Regions from separate parts of the Bradyrhizobium sp. AUGA SZCCT0431 genome, predicted to be linked through region 3. Evidence: predicted binding sites of a transcription regulator. Region 3 holds the regulator's gene; each other region holds the start of a gene.
The links. Region 3 encodes PhoB, which activates phosphate uptake and scavenging genes when phosphate is short. Its sites were predicted from a motif close to TGTCATNNANCTGTCAT; they were not measured.

Region 1: JQ567_RS16065 (esterase-like activity of phytase family protein) is a predicted target of PhoB. The motif match lies at 5,665-5,681, and genes of this name have one in related genera.
Region 2: JQ567_RS06075 (acetoacetate decarboxylase) is a predicted target of PhoB. The motif match lies at 5,402-5,418, and genes of this name have one in related genera.

Annotation. Positions count from the first base shown of each region.
Region 1 is NZ_JAFCLR010000014.1:144,179-151,329, reverse strand. Features, by position in the region: gene JQ567_RS16090 (TonB-dependent hemoglobin/transferrin/lactoferrin family receptor) at 1-2,257, opposite strand, end outside; gene JQ567_RS38175 (hemin uptake protein HemP) at 2,520-2,726, shown strand; gene JQ567_RS16080 (hemin ABC transporter substrate-binding protein) at 2,747-3,700, shown strand; gene JQ567_RS16075 (iron ABC transporter permease) at 3,697-4,800, shown strand; gene JQ567_RS16070 (heme ABC transporter ATP-binding protein) at 4,797-5,597, shown strand; gene JQ567_RS16065 (esterase-like activity of phytase family protein) at 5,739-7,094, shown strand.
Region 2 is NZ_JAFCLR010000005.1:50,685-57,835, reverse strand. Features, by position in the region: gene JQ567_RS06100 (TAXI family TRAP transporter solute-binding subunit) at 1-1,114, opposite strand, end outside; gene JQ567_RS06095 (acetyl-CoA carboxylase biotin carboxyl carrier protein subunit) at 1,273-1,494, opposite strand; gene JQ567_RS06090 (IclR family transcriptional regulator) at 1,625-2,602, shown strand; gene JQ567_RS06085 (acyl-CoA carboxylase subunit beta) at 2,532-4,091, shown strand; gene JQ567_RS06080 (patatin-like phospholipase family protein) at 4,198-5,361, opposite strand; gene JQ567_RS06075 (acetoacetate decarboxylase) at 5,590-6,372, shown strand; gene JQ567_RS06070 (transporter) at 6,520-7,151, shown strand, end outside.
Region 3 is NZ_JAFCLR010000008.1:147,400-154,550, forward strand. Features, by position in the region: gene pstB (phosphate ABC transporter ATP-binding protein PstB) at 1-500, shown strand, start outside; gene phoU (phosphate signaling complex protein PhoU) at 524-1,240, shown strand; gene phoB (phosphate regulon transcriptional regulator PhoB) at 1,328-2,029, shown strand; gene JQ567_RS09840 (GcrA family cell cycle regulator) at 2,190-2,699, opposite strand; gene JQ567_RS09845 (aspartate aminotransferase family protein) at 3,268-4,473, shown strand; gene argF (ornithine carbamoyltransferase) at 4,473-5,399, shown strand; gene JQ567_RS09855 (Hsp33 family molecular chaperone) at 5,595-6,608, shown strand.

The DNA of each region.
Region 1 (7,151 bases), on a different contig from region 3:
GGTAATACGTGTTGAAAATATTCTCGGCAGACAGATTGAGGGTCAGGTCGGGCGTAGGCTTGTATTGAAGATACAGGTTGACGAGATCGTACGACGTTGCGGGCGTATAGGTCACGGGAATGTCCCTGTTTGCCTTCGCCGACGTCCACATCACGGAGACCACCAGCGTATTCTGGAGGAACCTCAAACCAGCCGTCGTCGTAATCTTCTGCGGCGGGACACTGTACAACCCGAAACCGGTCTGAAGGTTCTTGCCTTCCTGGAAGGTTCCGGCGACCCCGACGAACCAGAGGTTGGCGTCATACATCGTTTCGGCCTCGAAACCATGAATCCTGGCCCGCGCAACGTTCTGGTACTGCAGGAACGGGAAGAAACTACCAAAGCCCGGAACGACAACCGGCGTTCCGTACGCGACCTGATCGATGTAATCGGTAATATCGTTGCGGAAGAAGTTGAACTTGCCGCGGATGCTGTCGCCAGCAACCCACACGTCGTTCTTCTTCAGGTTGAAGCCGATTTCCTTGGTCTTGCCGATTTCGGGCCGCAGGTTCGGATTGGGAACGAAGCAGAATGTCGAATCGGCGCCGGGACCCGGCGTGCCCGACGGACAGCGGAAGAAGGAGTCTTGCGCGGTGGCGCCGGCATGCGGGCCGTTCACGAGCGTCTCCGTGATCGACGGTGCACGGTAGCCTTCCGCGTAGCTGACGTAGGGCGTCAGCACGGCCAGGGGCATCAGGCCGACCGTGATCTTCGGCGACAAGCGATCGCCGCCGGAGGATGTCGTCGCCGATTCCAGCTTGTAATTGTCGTAACGCAGCGCGCCCACCACTTCGAGCATCGAGGTGTAATTGGCCTTCCACTGCACGAAGCCGCCGGACACCGTGCGCCTGCCGCCCGGGGTCGTAACCTCCGAGGTTCCGCGAAGGTCTTCGGTCGACACCTTGTCCTGGAACGCATCGAGCCCGTAGGTGACGGCATGACGCCAGTCATAGGTCTCGAAACGTGTCGTGTTGTGAACGTCGACGCCGACCGTGTCGAGCAGATATCCGCGGTTGCTGCCGATACAGCCGGAGATCGGATTTCCAGGGACGCCGCCGCAATAGACCGACGGAGTCGTACTGGTGTGGAACGTTTTGATCTGATCGTTGTCGGTCCGATTCCAGTAGACCTTCGCATCCCAATCGAACCACTTGTCTTCCGGCTTCGAATATTTCCAGCCGAGCGTGGTCGTGTAGTTCTTCACATTGGTTGCGTAGATCGACGTGCCGAGAAGGTTGTTGGTGCCGTTCGGATTGGTTGAATTCGGATCGCCGGCGCGCCGCGGCGGCTGGCCGACGCTGTAGATACTCTCCTGGAATATGGCGCCGAGCTTGACCTCGTGCCCATCAGCCGGGCGCACCGTCAGCTTGCCGATACCGCTGTTGAGACGGTTTCCGGTATTGGCGACCTCATAGCCGGTGCCGTCCTTGTAGTTTTCCTGCGTGCTGTAGGTGCCGCCGGCAAACAGATCGACGTTCGGGTTGACGTGAACGCCACCGAAGACCGAACCCAGCGCACGGCCGTAATTGGTGCCGAGAATGGTCTTGGCATCCACGCCCCAGCGCTCGCCCGGCCGCACGACGTCCTCGATGTCCTTGGTGCGGAACGAGGCCACGCCGCCGATCGCACCGGAGCCGTAGATGTTCGCGGTCGGGCCGCGCACGATATCGATTCCGGCGATCAGTTCCGGATTGAGGAAGAACGAGCCGTTCGCAAAATGGCCGGTGCGCTGATAGTTCTGCCGGGCGCCATCGACCACCACGGCAACACGGCCGAAATCCTGCAGGCCGCGAATATTGATCGCGGTGGACGGCTCATCGCCGCGGTTCTGCACCCAGACGCCGGGGATGTTGTAGAGGAGATCGCCGACCGTAGAGGCCTGACGCCCCTGGATCTGTTCGAGCGTCACGACGCTGACCGGCGCCAGCGCGTCGATCGCGCGCTCTTCGGTCTTCGATGCCGCAACCGTGATGGTGTCGAGCGACTGCACCGGTGCGCGGCCGACCTGCGCGTACGCATTCAACACCGGCGCGGCGGCCTGCTGTTCCGCTTGCGGCTTGGCGGATTTGCGCTTGGCCTGTTTTTTCCGTTCCGACGGACGACCGGTCTCCTGCGTGTCCGCGGTCTGCGCAACCGCGGCATCGACCATCAGCAACGCAAATGACACCACCGACGCGCCCAAAAGAAGGGCGCGCGGATACCTAGCCCCGTCAGCCATAACAACCCCAACCTGTTATCGAATTTCTTGGGTCTGGCTGGCGGGCGCTGCGCGACGTGCGAGCTGCTTGCTGGCTACCACTTTTCGAACGCAGGCTCCCCCGCCCGCATTCTGTCACATTTGGTTAAGCGGTGGCGTCGGGGCGGTCAATGACCGCAGGGCGCACTTTATATCTATTGTAAATTGCCGCGGTTGGATTGCGCTTCGGCCCAACTATACAAGGTTGGATCATAAGAACTTCTTTGGGGCACAACAGAATTAGATGGCCGCACCTTCCGGAGACAAACTCGGAGACGCCACCGGGAAAGCAGGGAATCCCCCTGTTGCGGGGCGATCGGTGGTCATGAGCGGCAACCGGCTCGACAGCCGCGAGCTGTTTGCAACCGAACGCGAGATCATCATTGCGCACGGCGAAGAGAATTACCGCTTGCGGCTGACGTCGCAAAACAAGCTGATCCTGACCAAGTGATGCCTGCAAGTGATCCCTGGATGACAATTTCCCGCACACTCGCTCTGCTCGCCACGACCTGCGCCTTCGCCATTGGCGGCGCCGCGCTGGCGGCGGGCATTACGGTGCATGACGCGCGCAACCGCGACGTCACGATTTCGGATCCGGCGCGGATCGTTTCGATCGGCGGTGCCATCACCGAGATCCTCTACGCGCTCGGCTTTGAGGACCGGCTGGCCGGCGTCGACGCGACCAGCCTCTATCCGACGTCGGCGCTGCGCGACAAGCCCAATGTCGGCTATATGCGCCAGCTCTCGGCCGAGGGCGTGCTCGGGCTCAACCCTTCACTCGTGCTCGCCGTGCAGGGATCGGGGCCGAAGGAAACCATGGACGTGCTGGAGGCGGCGAAGGTGCCGCTGGTGCTGGTGCCCGAAATCTTTTCCGAACAGGGCCTGCTCGACAAGATCAAGCTGGTCGGCCGCGCCATGGGCGCCGACGCGCGCGCCGAATGCCTGACCGCGGCGGTATCCGGCGACCTGGCGCAACTGCGTGCGCTGCGCGCCAAAGTGACAAAACCCGTGCGCGTGATGTTCGTGATGTCGCTGCTCAACGGCCGCGCCATGGCGGCCGGCCAGAAGACTGCGGCGAATGAAATCATCGCGCTGGCCGGCGGCGTCAATGCGATCGACAGCTATGAGGGCTACAAGATCATCAATGACGAGGCGATCGTCGCCGCCAGGCCCGACGTGGTGCTCTCGATCCAGCGCAGCAAGGATTCGCTGGAAGCCGAAGCGGTCTACGTCCATCCGGCCTTCGCGATGACGCCTGTGGTGGCGAACAAGGCCTTCATCTCGATGGAAGGCCTCTATCTGCTCGGCTTCGGCCCACGCACCGCCGCCGCCGCGCGCGACCTCTCGGTCAAGCTTTATCCGGCGCTAGCGCCGCAGGCAGAGAAGTTCACGCCGGCCGTGCTGACGGCAAATTGCCGGCAATGACCGCGGCGGCGCCGGCCGAGACGGACGGCGCGAAACAACGTCGCAGCGGCACCGCGCTGCGGCCCGCCGCCATGCTGACGCTGGTTGGGTTGCTGCTGGCGCTCGCCGGTGCGGCGCTGATCGCACTCACGATGGGCGCTGCGGGAATTCCCTTGTCGCGGCTTCCGGCTGCTCTCGGCCTGTGGACGGATTCCTCGCCGCATCCGCTGGCGGTACGCGATCAGCTCGTGCTGTGGTCGATCCGGATTCCGCGGATCGCGGCGGCGGCGATGGTTGGCGGCCTGCTCGCCGCGTCCGGCGCCATCATGCAGGGGCTGTTTCGAAATCCGCTGGCCGATCCTGCCCTCGTCGGCGTCTCCAGCGGCGGCGCGTTTGCGGCGGCCAGCGCGATCGTGTTCACCGACAGCCATCTCGGCGAAAGCCTGCGCTTCATGCAGAACCAGTTGCTGCCGCTCGCGGCCTTCTTCGGCTCGCTGGCGACCACCACCGTGCTCTACGGCATCGCCAGCCGTTCGGGCCGGACCTCAATTGCGATCTTCCTGCTGGCGGGGCTGGCGATCGCCGCGATCGCCAATGCCGGCATCGGGCTTCTGGTGTTCATCGCCGAGGATCGCCAGTTGCGCGACATCACCTTCTGGCTGCTGGGATCGCTGAGCGGCGCGACCTGGCCCAAGGTCGCCACGCTGGCGCCGGTGCTGCTGTTCGCCCTGATCGCCTGCCTGTGGATTGGCCGCGGGCTCGACGTGCTGGTGCTCGGCGAGGCCGAGGCGTTTCACAGCGGCGTCGACGTCGAGCGCCTGAAGCGGATTTCGATCGTGCTGGTGTCGGCGATGACCGGCGTTGCCGTGTCGATCTGCGGCGTGGTCGGATTTGTCGGCATCGTGGTACCGCATCTGCTGCGGCTGGTGATCGGGCCGGCGCACCGGCTGCTGCTGCCGGCCTCGGTATTATCAGGTGCGATCCTGCTGGTCGGCGCCGATACGCTGGCGCGCACCATCGTGGCGCCTGCCGAAATGCCGATCGGTATCCTGACCGCGGCGGTCGGCGCGCCGTTCTTCCTTGCCATGCTGCTGCGCCAGCGCGGGCTGGTCGGACTATGAACCCGATCCTCGAAGCGCGGTCGGTCTCGCTGCGGATCGGCGACGCGACCCTGGTCGACGCCATCGATCTTCGCGTCGCTGCCGGCGAGATGGTCGCGATCGTCGGGCCCAACGGCGCCGGCAAGTCGACGCTGGTGCGGATGCTGTCCGGTGACCTCCGCCCGACCCGCGGCCATGTCGAACTCAAAGGGCGCGACATCGATGCCTACAGACCGCGCCAATTGGCCCAGCATCGCGCCATGCTGTCGCAGCACGTCACCGTCACCTTCCCGTTCACGGTCGAAGAGATCGTGGCGATGGGCGCCGGCGACAACAGCCGCGCCGCCGCGCAAAGGCTGGTCGAGACGGCGCTGCACGAGGTCGGGCTGGAGCGCTTCAGCCACCGGCAATTGCCGACCTTGTCCGGCGGCGAACAGCAGCGCGCGCATTTTGCCCGCGTGCTGGTGCAACTCGCCCGCGGCGAGGCGCAGCACGGGCCGGGATTGCTGCTGCTGGATGAGCCGACCTCGAGCCTCGACATGCGCCACCAGATCGACCTGGTGGAAACAGCCAAGCTGCGCGCGCGCAATGGCACGGCTGTGATCGCGGTGCTGCACGACCTCAACCTGGCGATGCGTTTCGCCGACCGGATCGTGCTGCTGCACCGCGGCAGGCTGGCGATCGACGGCGGCCGCACCGACGCCATCACGGCCGAAACCATCCGCCGCATCTTCGAGGTGGATGTCACGGTCGAATATACCGACCATGGCGTGCCGTTCCTGCTGCCGCAAACCATGCGACCGGTCGCGACCCGCTAGCCGCCCAAGGATCCTCGTTCGCGCGGGCGGCGTAAGGCCGCAACTTTATCCAACAGCATCACCGGCGTTTCACAAAACTGTCAGGTGGCTGTTGCAAGGTCCTCCGAGAACACGGCATCGCTTCTCACAGGAGATATTACCATGCGCATGTCACTGCTCTGTTCCGTCGCCTCCGTCTTTCTGGCTACAGGTGCCGCGTTTGCGCAAGGCGAAGGCGAGTTTCCCGCCACGCTGAAGGGCCACGCCATCCTCCCCGCCCAATCCTTTGTCGAGGCCCCCGCCGACGCGCCTGATGATCTCAAGACGTCAGGCAAATACACCACCGGTCGCCGCGTGGATGCCGTTGGCAGCGTGATGGGAAAATCCTATGAGCGCCCGACCGGCGTCGCGCTGCCCTTCAAGGGCCAGCCGCTGCAGGGCCATTCCGGCATCAAGGTGATGGCAGACGGTTCGTTCTGGGTGCTCACCGACAACGGCATGGGCTCGCGCTATAACTCCGCCGACTCGATGCTGTACCTGAACCGCCACAAGATCGACTGGGCGACCGGCAAGATCGACCGCCAGGAAACCGTCTTCCTGCATGATCCCGACAAGAAGGTACCCTTCCGCATCGTCCACGAAGCCACCGCCAAGCGCTACCTCACCGGCGCCGACTTCGACACCGAAGGTTTCCAGATCATCGGCGACACCTTCTGGATCGGCGATGAATTCGGCCCCTACATCCTGAAAGCCGACAAGACCGGCAAGGTGCTCGCCGTGTTCGACACCACCGCCGACGGCAAGCCGGTGCGTTCGCCCGATCACTGGTCGGTGCAGTCGCCGGGCGCGCCCGGAGCCAGCTACACCACTGTCAACCTGCGCCGCTCCAAGGGTTATGAAGGCTTTGGCGGATCGAAGGACGGCAAGTTCCTCTACGGCCTGCTGGAAGGCCCGCTGTGGGATGCCGAGAAAAAAGATTGGGAAAAGGTCGACGGCAAGGAAGCCGCGCGGATTCTCGAATTCGACGTCGCGGCGGAAAAATTCACCGGGCGCTACTGGCACTATGTGTTCGAGGCCAACGGCCACGCGATCGGCGACTTCAACATGATCGACGCGTCCTCCGGCCTGATCATCGAGCGCGACAATGGCGAAGGCACCGCGGACAAGGCCTGCCCGCAAGGCACCCGCGGCGAAAACTGCTTCCCGGACCTCGCAAAATTCAAGCGCGTCTACAAGGTCGAACTATCAGACGCCAACGCCAGCAAGCCGGTGCGCAAGGTCGCCTATATCGACCTGATGAAGATCCGCGATCCCGACAAGAAAGCAAAGAAGCCGCTCAATGACGGCGTGCTGACGTTCCCGTTCTTCACCATCGAGAACGTCGACCGCGTCGACGACACGCATATCATCGTCGGCAACGACAACAACCTGCCGTTCTCCTCGAGCCGCGATCCGAACAAGGCCGACGACAACGAGTTCGTGCTGCTGGAAGTCGGCGAGTTCTTGAAGGCGAAGTAAAGGCCTCCACCCTATCGGCCGTCATTGCCTGCGACAAACGCGAAGCGTTTGCGCAAG
Region 2 (7,151 bases), on a different contig from region 3:
CCTTCATCCAGGCATCGAGGAAAGCCTTCTCGTCCAAAGGCGGACTGGATTTGCCGAAGTCGGCCCAGGCTGCGGCCAGAACGGCCTGCCGCTTGATCAGCCCGTTGTTATGCGTCTCCTGGTCGTCGCTCCACTGGCCGGCTTCCTTCAGCGCCTTCACCGCGCCGGGATGAACGGGCACCGCCCACTTCTTGGTCTGACGGTCGGCCGCAAGGCCGGCCGCGCCGGCGGCGGCGTCCTTGTAGATGTCGTAGCCCGTGATCATTGCCTTGGTGATCGCGTAGACCTGGTCGGCCGGTTGCGTTCCGTAGGTGACAAAGATCGGGTACGGATAATTTCCGAGTTCGATCGGCTTATCCTTGGAAATGCCGGCGCCGCAGGTGGCGACATGGCGGAAGAAGAAGGACCCGACCTTCTGAACGCGTTCCCAGCCGGCGTTGTCGCTGTGCGGGAGCGGCGGCCAGACGATGCCGCGCGGCGACGTCTCGGCTTCCTTTGCCGGTCCGGTGATGGTGGTTGCAAAGGCGGCGTCGACGTCGTTGTTGATCAAGCCCTTCCACATCGCGCCGTAGCTGGAGAATTCCACCGTCTTGACGTCGCTCTGCTTGAGGTCGCCGAACGCGAGGATCGCTAGTGAGTTCTGGTTGAGCGCAGGCGAGCCGACGACAATCCCGACGCGCTTGCCCTTGAGGTCCTTGACGTCTTTCACCCCGGTGTCCTTCGCCACGCCGAGCGAAGCGCCATTGCAGTCAACCGACGACAGCACCAGTTGCAAGGCCTGCGGGCCCCATTCCTTGGTGCCGAATTCGAACACCCCTTCCTGCGCGAAGTAGCTGCCTGACCCCATCGCTGACGACGCGGCGCGGCCGGCGCGCAAGGGGGCGAGGCGCGCGACGTCGTTGCCTGCAGGCAGCACCCGCAGGTCCGTGCCGTATTTGTCCTTCATCATCTTGCCGACGGCGACCGCAATGTTGAATCCGGCGGTACCGGTGTCATAGGCGGTGAACGTCATGGTCGGCGGCAGCTTGACGTCCTGGGCCAGCGCCGGCGCAAACGCCATGAGCGAGATGCCTGCGAGCACGGCAGGCGCAAAGTTCGACAGTCGACGATTCATGTTTCCCCCAAATTGTTTCGCTAGATGAAACTTTTTCTGATTGGGATGATGTCATCGCAGCATTGCGATGGCAACGTCCGAGCACGTTCACGTCCGCCATTATGCCAGTTGCACTGGCGGACAGATCGTCACGCATCAAAAGTATGAGCGCGAAAGAGCTAAGCTTCGACGATCGCGACCACCTGTCCTTCAGCGATCACGTCGTCGAGTTTGACCAGAATTGCCTTGATTTTCCCGGCAATTGTCGAGGTTACCGGGATTTCCATTTTCATCGCTTCGACGAATGCAATCTCGTCGCCGTCACCGATATCAGCTCCGGCTTCGGCAGCCAGCGCGCACACGCGTCCGGCGACTTCAGTCACAATCTTGATCTCTGGCATGCCACCCTCCGGGACCGTGTGACGTGACAATTTCGTCCCGCGAACGGCTTTTTGTTGTGGCTGCAGATTGCCTGAGGTAGCTTGATCTGCAAGTGGAATTTTATTCCGCAGGACGGAATGGAGCCGACATATGGGAAGACGCTCGGAACGGCTTAGCAAACAGGGAATGCTCGCCAGCGATCTGGCGGGCGAGGGCGATGTGATCCAGGTGGTGTCGCGGGCCTTCGATGTCCTGCGCTGCTTCGAGGGTCACGAAGCCCGACTCGGCAATCTCGAAATTTCCAATCGCTGCGGCCTGCCGCGATCGACCGTGTCGCGGTTGACGCACACGCTGACGCGGATGGGTCAGCTGGTCTATCTGCCGCGCGACCAGAAGTACCGCATCGGCCCGAGCGCGGTAGCGATGAGCACTTCGATGATGAAGGGACTGCAGCTGCGCAACCTGATCCGGTTGCGGTTGCAGGATGTCGCCGAGCAATTGCCGGGCACCGTCGGCTTCGTGATTCCCGATCGCTTTCAGCTGGTCTATCTCGAGTTCGCCCGCGCCGCGAATGCGCTCGGCCTGCACGAGACCACCGGTAGCCGTATTGCGATGGCTAGCACGGCGGCGGGGCACGCCTACACCGCGGCGCTCGACGACGATGTCGGCGATGCGCTGATCGTGGAAATGGAGCGCGAGATGCCGGATAGCGCGCGGATGCTGAAGTCGCGCATCGAGGACAATCGCCGTCATCTGCGCGAACACGGCTATGTCGTGGCCTGCGGCACCTGGAGCCCGCACATCAACGGTTGCGCCGTGCCGCTGTGGTCGCCGCAATACCAAACCTACGTCGTCGCGACGATCGGTCTGCTGTCCGCGATGTTCGATGAAAAGCGGGTGCACCGCGACGTGGCGCCGGTGATGGTCGAACTGGGGGCTGCGCTCGGCGGTCTGCTCGAAGGCGCCGACGGCGACATCTTCACCAACCGGCTGGAAAGAAAAGCGCTTCCGGTGTCATTGCATAACAATAATAAAATCATCAAGGCGGAGGATACGAATGAACTGGAAGCCGGAACTCGACGACCTCGCCCGGCGCGAAGCGTTCGCGCGCGAGATGGGAGGCGTTGACAAGGTCAAGCGTCAGCACGACCAGGGCCGGCTCACCGTTCGGGAGCGCATCGACAGGATCGTTGACCAGAAGTCCTTCCACGAAATCGGCGCCATCTCCGGCATCGCCGAATATGACGAGAACAGCGAACTCAAGCACCTGACGCCCGCGAACTGCGTGTTCGGCCGGGCCAAGGTCGAAGGCCGTTCGGTGGTCGTCGTTGGCGACGATTTCACCGTGCGCGGAGGCTCGGCCGACGCCTCGATCTCCGCCAAGCCGTTGATGGCCGAAGAGATGGCGCATGATTTCCGGCTGCCGATCATCCGCGTGATCGAAGGCTCGGGCGGCGGCGGCTCGGTGAAGACGATCGAGACGCGAGGGGCCGCCAATCTGCCGGGCGGCGTCGGCGGCACGCGCTGGTACTGGTTCACGACGGCGAACATGGCGCGCGTGCCGGTGGTGGCGCTCGGCCTCGGCTCGGTTGCAGGCCTCGGCGCGGCGCGGCTGGCGGCGAGCCATTATTCTGTCATGACCAGGAATTCGGCGATGTTCGTCGCGGGTCCGCCGGTCGTGAAGCGTCTCGGTCAGGACCTGACCAAACAGGAACTGGGCGGCGCCGACATCCAGACCCGCGCGGGCGGTGTGGACGATGCCGTCGATACCGAGGAAGAGGCGTTCGAGCGCGCCCGGCGCTTCCTGTCCTATTTGCCGTCATCGGTCTACGAACTGCCGCCGGCCACGCCCTGCACCGACGATCCGGAGCGCGCCGAGGAAGCACTGATGAAGGCGGTGCCGCGCAATCGTCGTCAGGTCTACAAGATGCGCCCGATCATCGACGCTGTCGTCGACAAGGGCTCGTTTTTCGAGGTCAACGCCAATTTCGGCCGCCCGATCATCACCGGCCTCGCGCGCCTCGAAGGCCGCGCGGTGCTGCTGCTCGCAAGCGATCCCTTCCACTACGGTGGATCGTGGACCGCGGAAGCCTGCCAGAAGGTGGTGCGCTGGGTCGACTTCGCCGAAACCTTCCATCTGCCGGTGGTCTATCTGATGGATTGCCCGGGCTTCATGATCGGGCTCGAGGCCGAGAAGTCGGCGACCATCCGTCACGGCGTGCGCGCGATGGCCGCCGTCAACCAGAGCACCGTGCCCTGGTGCACCATCATCGTGCGCAACGCATTTGGTGTCGCCGGCGTCGTGCACCAGCCGGCCAACCGCTATTCGATGCGTTACGCCTGGCCGTCGGCCTATTGGGGCTCGCTGCCGCTCGAGGGAGGCATCGAAGCCGCCTATCGCGCCGACATCGATGCCGCGGAAGACCCGGCCGCGAAACTGAAAGAGATCGAGGACCGCCTCAACAAGCTTCGCTCGCCGTTCCGCTCGGCCGAAAAATTCTGGGTCGAGGAAGTGATCGATCCCCGCAAGACGCGCTCGCTACTGTGCGAATTCGCGCGGCTGGCTGAACGGGTCCTCACGACGGGGCCGGCGACGAACATGGCGATCAGGCCGTAGTTTCTCGTCATTGCGAGGAGCAAAGCGGACGAAGCAATCCATGGTTCCTCCGCGGCGCGATGGATTGCTTCGCTTCGCTCGCAATGACGGCTGAGTGAGACGCCGCCTACGTCTCGTTCTCCCGATGCACATCATGGATCACGATGCCCATGCCTTCGTCGGGCATCCGGATCCAGTCGCGGCGCTTGAGCGTGCGCTTGGTGTCCTCGTGGCCGCTCATCCAGTGCTCGCGCATCGAGGTGCCCGAGAATTCGTGGTCCTTGGCGTCGCCCTCATAGGCCTTCTGCTGGTAGATCAGTTGCAGGATGGCGATCTCGGGCAGATTGCCGATGCTCGACTTGATCTGACGCTCTTCGTCGGACAGCTGATCGTCGGGAATTCGTGACAGCGCCTTGTGCAGACGCGCTTTCAGGTTGTGCGTCTTGCGGTAGACGTCGGTGTTGTGGCGCGTGCGCGAGGAATACATGATGTCCTTGTGCCGGGCCATCACGTCCTGGATGTCGCGCGGCAAGGCTCCGCGCGCGCTGAACAGGTCGACCTGGAACACCAGCGAATTGAGGCTGTCTTCCTGGTCCAGGAGATGCTGCAGCGGCGTGTTCGAGACAATGCCGCCATCCCAGAAATGGTCGGTGCCGACCTTGACCATCGGCAGGGCAGGCGGCAGCGCGCCGCTCGCCATGATGTGCTCGGGAATGATCTCGTCGTCGGCGTTGTCGAAATAGATGAAATTGCCTGACAGCACGTTGACCGCGCCGACCGCAAACCGGATTCGCTTGTCGTTGATCATGTCGAAATCGACGAGCTCGAGCAGCGTCTGGCGCAGCGGCTCGGTGTCGTAATAGCTCGTCGCCGTCCGAGCGCCGGTGGCGCTGAGCCACGGATTGGTCATATGCGGCGTGAAGAAGCCGGGCTGGCCCAGCGTCGTCGTCATGAACGAGCTCGCGAAATTCCGCGCCTTGCGATAGATGTCGCCGTCCGGCGTGTAGTGCCAGATCTTGCGGCTGGTGATGCGGTCCCAGAAAATCTGCAGGCGTTCGAGCCGGCGCTCGGGCGGGTTGCCGGCGATGATCGCCGAATTGATCGCGCCGATCGACACGCCGCAGACCCAGTCCGGCTCGATATGGGCCTCGTGCAGGGCCTGATAGACGCCAGCCTGATAGGCGCCGAGCGCACCGCCGCCCTGCAGCACCAGCGCAACGCGGTCGCAGCGCTTCGGCCGCCAGCCGCGCGCATGAATGGTCTGTTCGAGATGTGGGGTTCGCGCGTCCATATTCATTACTCCAAAACTGCCCCGACAATTCCGCGCACTGGTGACGCGATGATGACAAATGCAACGATCGGCTTTTGCCGCCTCGCGCTTTTGCCCGCGCCTGAAACATTGGCGTGTTCGAAAAATGGAGATCGAAATTTGCGGTCATGACGCTGAAGGAAATCCCTCACATCCCTGTCAATTTCGGCCGCTAGCAATCGGCAGGACGATTTTCAGCAGGGGATTGCAATGCGCAGGGAAGACTTGCTCAAGTTTCCGTCGATGCCGGCCGCAGGGCCAAGCTATCCCGCCGGTCCGTATCGTTTCGTCAACCGCGAATTTCTCGTCATCACCTATGAGACCGATCCCGAACTGATCCGCGCCGGCCTGCCCGAGCCGCTGGAGCCGGTCGATCAGCCGATCGTGCACTATGAATGGATCAAGATGCCGGACAGTTCCGGGTTCGGCAGCTACACCGAATCCGGGCTTGTGATCCCGGCGTGCCTGCATGGCGAGGAAGTCAATTTCGTCTCGCAGATGTATCTCGACGACGATCCGCCAATCGCAGCGGGGCGCGAAATCTGGGGCTTTCCGAAGAAGTACGCCCACCCCAAGCTCGAAATCGTCAAGGACACCTTCACCGGCACGCTGGAATATGCCGGTCAGCTCGTGGCGATGGGCACCATGGGCTACAAGCACGAAAGCATGGCCGGCAACGGCGAAATCACGCGCGCCACGCTGTCGAAGACGCAGATCAATCTCAAGATGATCCCGGGCGTCGATGGCCGGCTCGAAATCTGCCAGCTTGTTGCGATCAACCTCACCGACATCGTCGTCAAGGGCTCATGGATCGGGCCGGGGCGGTTGCATCTGGTGCCGCACGTCAACGCGCCGGTGGCGGATTTTCCGGTGCGCCGGGTGGTCGGCGCCCATCATTTCCTCGCCGATCTGACGTTGCCGTTCGGCCGCGTGGTTCACGACTACAACAAGGAAGCCGACCAGGCGGCGGTAACCGGTCTCGCCGCGGAGTAGGCGGCGAGAGCGCTCTCTTCGGTGACATCAAACTGTAACAAAAACGCACTTGAATCGCCTGGCATGCATGAGGGCCGCTGCGGCTGAGTTCTCCTATGGCCGCTGCGCAGGGTTTGGCGGGGGCTGCTGATGTCTTCGATGGATACTTTGGCCGAGCCTGCAATAGGTGTGGGCATGCCGATAGCCGATGCCGCTTCGGCGATCCCGGGACTGGTGTGGGCGTTTCGTCTGCACAGCGATGGCAGCGCCGAGCCGCTGCCGATCAACGTGCCGATCGAATTCAGCCATGATGGCCGGCTGTGGCTGCACTTCAATCTGACTGACGCGCGGGCGCGGTCATGGCTGGCGGGTGCGGACGTGCCCCTACCGGCACGCGAGCTGTTGCTGTCGAAAGACAATTATCAGCAACTCCACATCTCGGACCATTGCGTCTACGGGGTGTTCTCCGATCTCGTTCGCGCCATCGACACCGCGACCGAAGAAACCGGATTTCTTCGCTTCGCGATGACCGAACGGCTCCTGATCAGTGGCCGGCATCAGGCGCTTTGCGCCGTCGATGCCACCCGCCGCGTGCTGGAGAGTGGTCATCGCGTCGATACCGTCGCCGCATTGCTGGAGAAGATCGTCGACGAGGTCGCCGATACCATGGACCGCATGGCCGACAAGATCGGCACCGCAATCGACAATATCGAGGAACGGATTCTCGCAGGCGAGACAAGATCGGAAATGCGCGCAGCGCTCGGCCGGTCGCGGCGAACCTGCGTGCGGTTGCACCGGCA
Region 3 (7,151 bases):
GGGTCGGCATGGTGTTCCAGAAGCCGACGCCGTTTCCGATGACGATCTACGAAAACATCGCCTTCGGCATCCGCCTCTATGAGAAGATCTCGAAATCCGAGATGGACGGCCGCGTCGAAAAGGCGTTGCGTGGTGGTGCGCTGTGGAACGAGGTCAAGGACAAGCTGAATGCATCGGGCCTCAGCCTGTCCGGCGGCCAGCAGCAGCGGCTCTGCATCGCGCGCACCGTGGCGGTGCGCCCTGAAGTGATCCTGTTCGACGAGCCCTGCTCGGCGCTGGACCCGATTTCGACCGCCAAGGTCGAGGAACTGATCCAGGAATTGTCGGAGGACTACACCATCGCCATCGTGACCCATAACATGCAGCAGGCGGCGCGCGTCTCGGACAAGACCGCCTTCATGTATCTCGGTGAACTGGTCGAATTCGACGACACCAACAAGATTTTCACCTCGCCGAGCGATCGACGCACCCAGGATTACATTACCGGCCGGTTCGGCTAAGCGCACATCGCGAGGAGAAGACAATGGCTTCAGAACATACCGCGAAGGCGTTCGACAGCGATCTTCAGGAATTGACCCGCCTGGTCGCCGAAATGGGCGGCCTTGCCGAACGCATGATCACCGAATCCGTCGATGCCCTGATCCGGCGCGATGTTGCGCTCGGAAAACGCGTCGTCGCCTCCGACGCCGAGATCGACCGCCTGCAGCACCTCATCGAGGAACGCGCGGTGCTGACGATTGCGCGCCGCCAGCCGATGGCCATCGACCTGCGCGAGATCGTCGGCGCCATGCGGGTGGCCACCGATCTGGAGCGGATCGGCGACCTCGCCAAGAACATGGGCAAGCGCGTCGCGGCGCTGGAGAACGATTTCCAGCCGCTGAAACTGATCCGCGGTCTCGAACACATGACCGATCTGGTGCAGTCGCAGGTCAAGTCCGTGCTCGACGCCTACGCGTCGCACGATCTGCCGGCGGCGATGGCGGTCTGGAAGGGCGACGAGGAAGTCGACGCCATCTGCACCTCGCTGTTCCGCGAACTCCTGACCTACATGATGGAAGATCCGCGCAACATCTCGTTCTGCATCCATCTGATGTTCTGCGCCAAGAACATCGAACGGATCGGCGACCACGCCACCAACATCGCCGAGACCGTGTTCTACATGATCGAAGGCCAGCAAATCCTCGACAAGCGCCCGAAGGGCGACATGACGAATTTTGCCACGACGGTGCCAGGAAACTAGAAGCGGAACCAGTAGCGGAACGGACAACCGAACGAGAGACGTTTTTCGCGTATCGACAGCGCGTCAAAACACAAGAGGCTGACATAGATGAACGCACGCATTCTGGTGGTTGAAGACGAGGAAGCGCTCACCACGCTTCTGCGCTACAACCTCGATGCCGAAGGCTATGAGGTCGAAACCGTCGCCCGCGGTGACGACGCCGATACAAGGCTGAAGGAGCGGGTGCCAGACCTGATCGTGCTGGACTGGATGCTGCCGGGCCTGTCCGGCATCGAACTGTGCCGCCGCTTGCGGGCGCGGCCGGAGACCAAGGCGCTGCCGATCATCATGCTGACCGCGCGCGGCGAGGAAAGCGAACGGGTGCGGGGGCTGGCGACCGGCGCCGACGACTACATCGTAAAACCCTTTTCGGTGCCGGAGCTGCTGGCGCGGGTGAAGGGCCTGTTGCGGCGGGCGAGCCCGGAGCGGCTGGCCACCGTGCTGACCTATGGCGATATCGAGCTCGACCGCGAGAAACGCCGCGTCGCGCGCTCGGGCCGTCCGATCGATCTCGGGCCGACCGAATATCGCCTGCTGGAGTTTTTCCTGGAACATCCCGGCCGCGTGTTCAGCCGCGAGCAACTGCTCGATAGCGTCTGGGGCCGCGACATCTATATCGACGAGCGTACCGTCGACGTGCATATCGGCCGCCTGCGCAAACTGCTCAATCCCGGCCGCGAACAGGACCCGATCCGCACCGTGCGCGGCGCCGGCTACGCGCTGGATGACCGGTTTGCGAAGGTGGAGTAGGCGCGGCGTAAACAGGTTTGCGTCGTCCCGGCGAAGGCCGGGACCCATAACCACAAATATTGATTGCTTTAAAAAGGCTGGAGCTCCAGCCAGGCATAACCACTGCTATCGGTGGTTATGGGTCCCGGCCTTCGCCGGGACGACATCAGTGAGCGTGCCCTTACCTGGTCGGCTTCGGCGCCGGGCGGCGGCGATCGGAGGCCGGCTGATAGGCGATGCGCGAGTGATGTGCGCAATAGGGCAGGCTGGTGAGCGCCTTGCCGCCGCAGAAAAAGAATTCCGAGCTGGAGGGATCGCCGATCGGCCAGTGGCAGGTGGCCTCGTTCAATTCGAGCAGCGTCAACCGCTGGCTCATCGGCACCACATTGTCGTAGGCGACCGGATCCGGCTCCATCTCCACCTCGAAGGCGTGGGCCAGCGCGGTGTTGCCGCGCGACACCGGGCGCGCCACCCGCATCATCTGCTGGGCGGGGCGCGCCTTGCGCTGACGCGGCGCGGCCGAGGAGGGGCTCTTGGCACGGCCGGAAAGACCCAGCCGGTGCACTTTGCCGATCACTGCATTTCGCGTCACATTTCCGAGTTCCGCGGCGATCTGGCTGGCGGAAAGTCCGCCCTCCCAGAGCTTTTTAAGCTGCTCGACGCGCTCGTCGGACCAGGTCAATACCGTCATCGCATTCTTCCCTTCGCACAGAGCCGGCCAATCCGGGGGCAGCGCTGGCGATGCCAATTCTCAAAAATCCCAGCGGGCAGAATCCCTTAGCCCTCGCCGGGCGCAAAAAGCCGCCCGAACGTTTACGCCTCACAAAATGGACTCTAGGGGTCAGTACTTCCGCACGAGATGTCGTACCCGACAGCCCAGACGCTACAATATGGCGGGACTCTGGCGCAAGAGTCCGCGTCCGTGCGTCCACATGTTCCGGTATTTATGCATTGCAATTGGAGTTTTCCACGGCACCGGAATGCTACGGATTGCTTTATCTTGCACCGCAGGAAAGCGGTTCGAGCATGATCCGGAAAAGTGGACGCCGGTTTTCCCTCGGGACAAGCGCAAAGCGCTTGCCCGGAGATCATGCTCAAAACAAGAGGATTTCGGCGTGTTGACACGGTCCAAAGCCCGCATAGAATGCCTGCCACGTGCCGCCCCGAAAAGGCGGCACGTTTTGTTTTCGCAAGACCGGCTGTGCCGCGTTCGCGCCAATGCACGCTATGTGGCCGGTCTCTAACCGTCAGTGATAGCCATGACCAACAGCGCCCCGTCGCATCTGCTTCCCGTATTCGCGAGAGTCGATCTCGGTTTCGAACGCGGCGAAGGCGCGTGGCTGATCTCGACGTCCGGCGAGCGCTATCTCGACTTCACCTCGGGTGTGGCGGTGAATGCGCTCGGCCATTGCCATCCGCATCTGGTCGCGGCCTTGCAGGAGCAGGCCACCAAACTCTGGCACATGTCGAACCTGTTCAGGAGCCCGGACGGCGACAAGCTTGCAGCAAGGTTGTGCGAGCAGAGCTTTGCCGATCTGGTGTTCTTCTGTAATTCCGGCGCGGAAGCGATGGAATGCGCGATCAAGGTCGCGCGCCGCTATCACGCCGCCAAGGGACATCCCGAGCGCTATCGCCTCGTCACCTTCGAAGGCGCGTTCCACGGCCGCACGCTGGGCACGCTGGCGGCGACCGGCTCAGCCAAATATCTGGAAGGCTTCGGTCCGCCGCTGGACGGCTTCGACCAGGTCGCGCATGGCGATCTCGAAGCGGTCAAGAAGGCGATCGGGCCGCAGACCGCCGCCATCCTGATCGAGCCGGTGCAGGGCGAGGGCGGTGTCCGCAGCGCGCCGCATGCGTTCTACAAGGCGTTGCGCCAATTGTGCGACGACAAGGGCCTGCTGCTGATCTTCGACGAGGTGCAGACCGGCATGGGCCGCACCGGCGATCTCTTTGCCTACAAGCGCCTCGGCGTCACGCCCGACATCATGTCGCTGGCAAAAGCGCTCGGCGGCGGCTTTCCGATCGGCGCCTGTCTCGCCACGGCAGAGGCGGCTTCCGGCATGACGCCGGGCTCGCACGGCTCGACCTTCGGCGGCAACCCGCTGGCGATCGCCTCCGCCAACGCGGTGCTCGACGTGATGCTCAAACCCGGCTTCTTCGACCACGTGCGGAAAGTGTCGCTGCTGCTGAAACAGAAGCTCGCCTCCGTGGTCGATCGCTATCCTTCCGTGCTCGCGGAAGTGCGCGGCGAAGGGCTGCTGATCGGCGTCAAGGCCGTGGTGCCCTCGGGCGATCTCGTTGCCGCGCTGCGCGACCAGAAGCTGCTGACGGTCGGCGCCGGCGACAATGTCGTCCGTTTCCTCGCGCCTCTGATCGTTTCCGAATCCGAGATCGAGCAATCCGTCCAAAGCCTCGAACGCGCCTGCATCGCGCTGTCAGGCGACAAGAAGAAGGCGGCGGGGTGATGAGCAAGTCCCTACGTCACTTCCTCGATATCAGCGAGCTGCCGCCGAAGGAATTGCGCAACATGCTGGACCTGAGCGTCGCCATGAAGGCGAAGCTGAAGGCGCATGAGACGCCCAGAAAGCCGCTCGAGGGCAAGACGCTGGCGATGATCTTCGAACGGCCGTCGACCCGCACCCGGGTCTCGTTCGACGTCGGCATGCGCCAGCTCGGCGGCGAGGCCATCATGCTGACCGGCGCGGAAATGCAGCTCGGCCGCGGCGAGACCATCGCCGATACCGCGCGCGTGCTGTCGCGTTACGTCGATGCGATCATGATCCGCATCCTCAACCACGATGCGCTGCTGGAGCTTGCCGCCAACGCCACCGTGCCCGTCATCAACGGGCTCACCCGGCGCTCGCATCCCTGCCAGGTGATGGCTGACCTGATGACGTTCGAGGAGCATCGCGGCTCGATCGAGGGCCGCACCGTGGCCTGGACCGGCGATGACAACAACGTGCTGGCGTCATGGGCGCATGCGGCGGAGCGCCTGAAGTTCAAACTGAACGTGGCGACCCCGCCGCAGCTCGCGCCGAACAAGGCGATGAAGGACTGGATCAAGGCGACGCAGGCGCCGATCGTGCTCGGCAACGACCCGGAAGCCGCCGTCGCCGGCGCCGATTGCGTCGTGACCGACACCTGGGTGTCGATGGGCGACAAGGACGGCGAACATCGCCACAACGTGCTCAAGCCCTACCAGGTCAACGCCCAGCTGATGTCGCTGGCCAAGCCCGACGCGCTGTTCATGCACTGCCTGCCGGCCCATCGCGGCGACGAGGTCACCGACGAGGTGATCGACGGCCCGCAATCGGTGGTGTTCGACGAAGCCGAAAACCGCCTGCATGCGCAAAAGGGCATTCTGGCCTGGTGTTTTAACGAAGTGGCGTAGGGGCCCCAACATAGCTGTCGTCCCGGACAAGCGCAGCGCGATCCGGGACCCATACGCCGCGGCCCTGATTGTCGAAAAAGGAAGATAACGATCAGCGTGTAAAACAATTACCGCCGGTGGTTATGGGTCCCGGCCTTCGCCGGGACGACGTAATACCCCTTTCGATTCACCCTCTTCGACCCCAGATAAAGCGCCATGACTCAATCCCCCGACATCAAAATCACGCCCACAGCGCCGATCCGCGCGCCATCGGCGGTTCCCATCGACGATGCGGCGCTGCCGTTCGAGGTCAATGCGCTCGACCTGCGCGGACGGCTGACCCGGCTCGGCCCGGCGCTCGACGACATCCTGACCAAGCACGATTACCCGGCCCCGGTCTGCAAGCTGCTCGGCGAGGCCATCGTGCTGGCGACGCTGCTCGGCTCGTCCCTGAAGTTCGACGGCCGCTTCATCCTGCAGACCCAGACCGACGGTCCGGTGTCGTTCCTGATCGTGGATTTCCAGCTGCCGGATCGGCTGCGCGCCTATGCGCGCTTCGATGCGACGCGGCTGAAGGAGGGCGAAGAATCCTACCGTGATTCCGGCGCGCTGCTCGGCAACGGTCATCTGGCGATGACCATCGACCAGGGCGCGGACATGAGCCGCTATCAGGGCCTGGTGGCGCTGGAAGGCGGCAATCTCGAAGACGCCGCGCATGAATATTTCCTGCGCTCCGAGCAGATCCCGACTCGCGTGCGGCTTGCGGTCGGCGAGGAATGGCGCGGCAGCGGCGACGGTCCGAAACACCGCTGGCGCGCCGGCGGCATGCTGCTGCAATTCCTGCCCCAGGCGCCGGAGCGGGCGCGGCAGGCCGACCTCGATCCCGGCGATGCGCCGGAAGGCGCCGTGACGCATGCGGTGGCCGAAGACGACGCCTGGGTCGAAGGCCAGTCGCTGATCTCGACCGTCGAGGATGTCGAACTGCTCGATCCGGATTTGTCGGGCGAGCGCTTATTGTATCGCCTGTTCCACGAACGCGGCGTGCGCGTGTTCGCGCCGTTGCCGCTGCGTGCACAATGCTCCTGCTCGCGCGACGCCGTGTCATCGATGCTGAAAAGCTTCCAGGCGCAGGACCGCGCGGAAATGGTCAAGGACGGCAAGGTGGTGGTGACCTGCGAGTTCTGCTCGTCGGTGTATGAATTCACGCCGGATGAAGCGGGTGTGGAGTAGGGTTGCAATTCTGCCTACCGCCGTCATTGCGAGGAGCCAACGGGTCGCGCGAACGCGCGCCCGATGACAGGCTCCGCGACGAAGCAATCCATTCTTCCGCTTGCGGCGCTATGGATTGCTTCGCTGCGCTCGCAATGACGGAGGCACGGCAATCAGTGCGACAAATTAACCCGACGGCCGCGCCCGGCGTAGCCTTGGCGACCTGTCCGCCGTAGCTCAACGAGCGAAGGCGGAAGCCGGGGCAAATAAATTCCGATTTTCGGAAATGGTGTCAAGCCCTGAAATAAAAAATATTTCGCTTTTCCAGAAAGCAAATCAGGGGCACATATATCGCCATCCCGTCCTACTCAGAAGGGCGTCGGCCGTCGTCACGGACGTTGGACGGGTTGCGGTGGACGCTGAAGTGCTGGCGACGAACGGCGCTGAAGCGTACGGCGAAGTCGTGTGGTCCTGACACCCCGTTGCTGGTGTCAAGTTCCTGAAAGGCCAAAAGCTGATCAGGAGCGATGGTGGCAAGAAAGCCCGTTCACCAGGGAGAGCTCG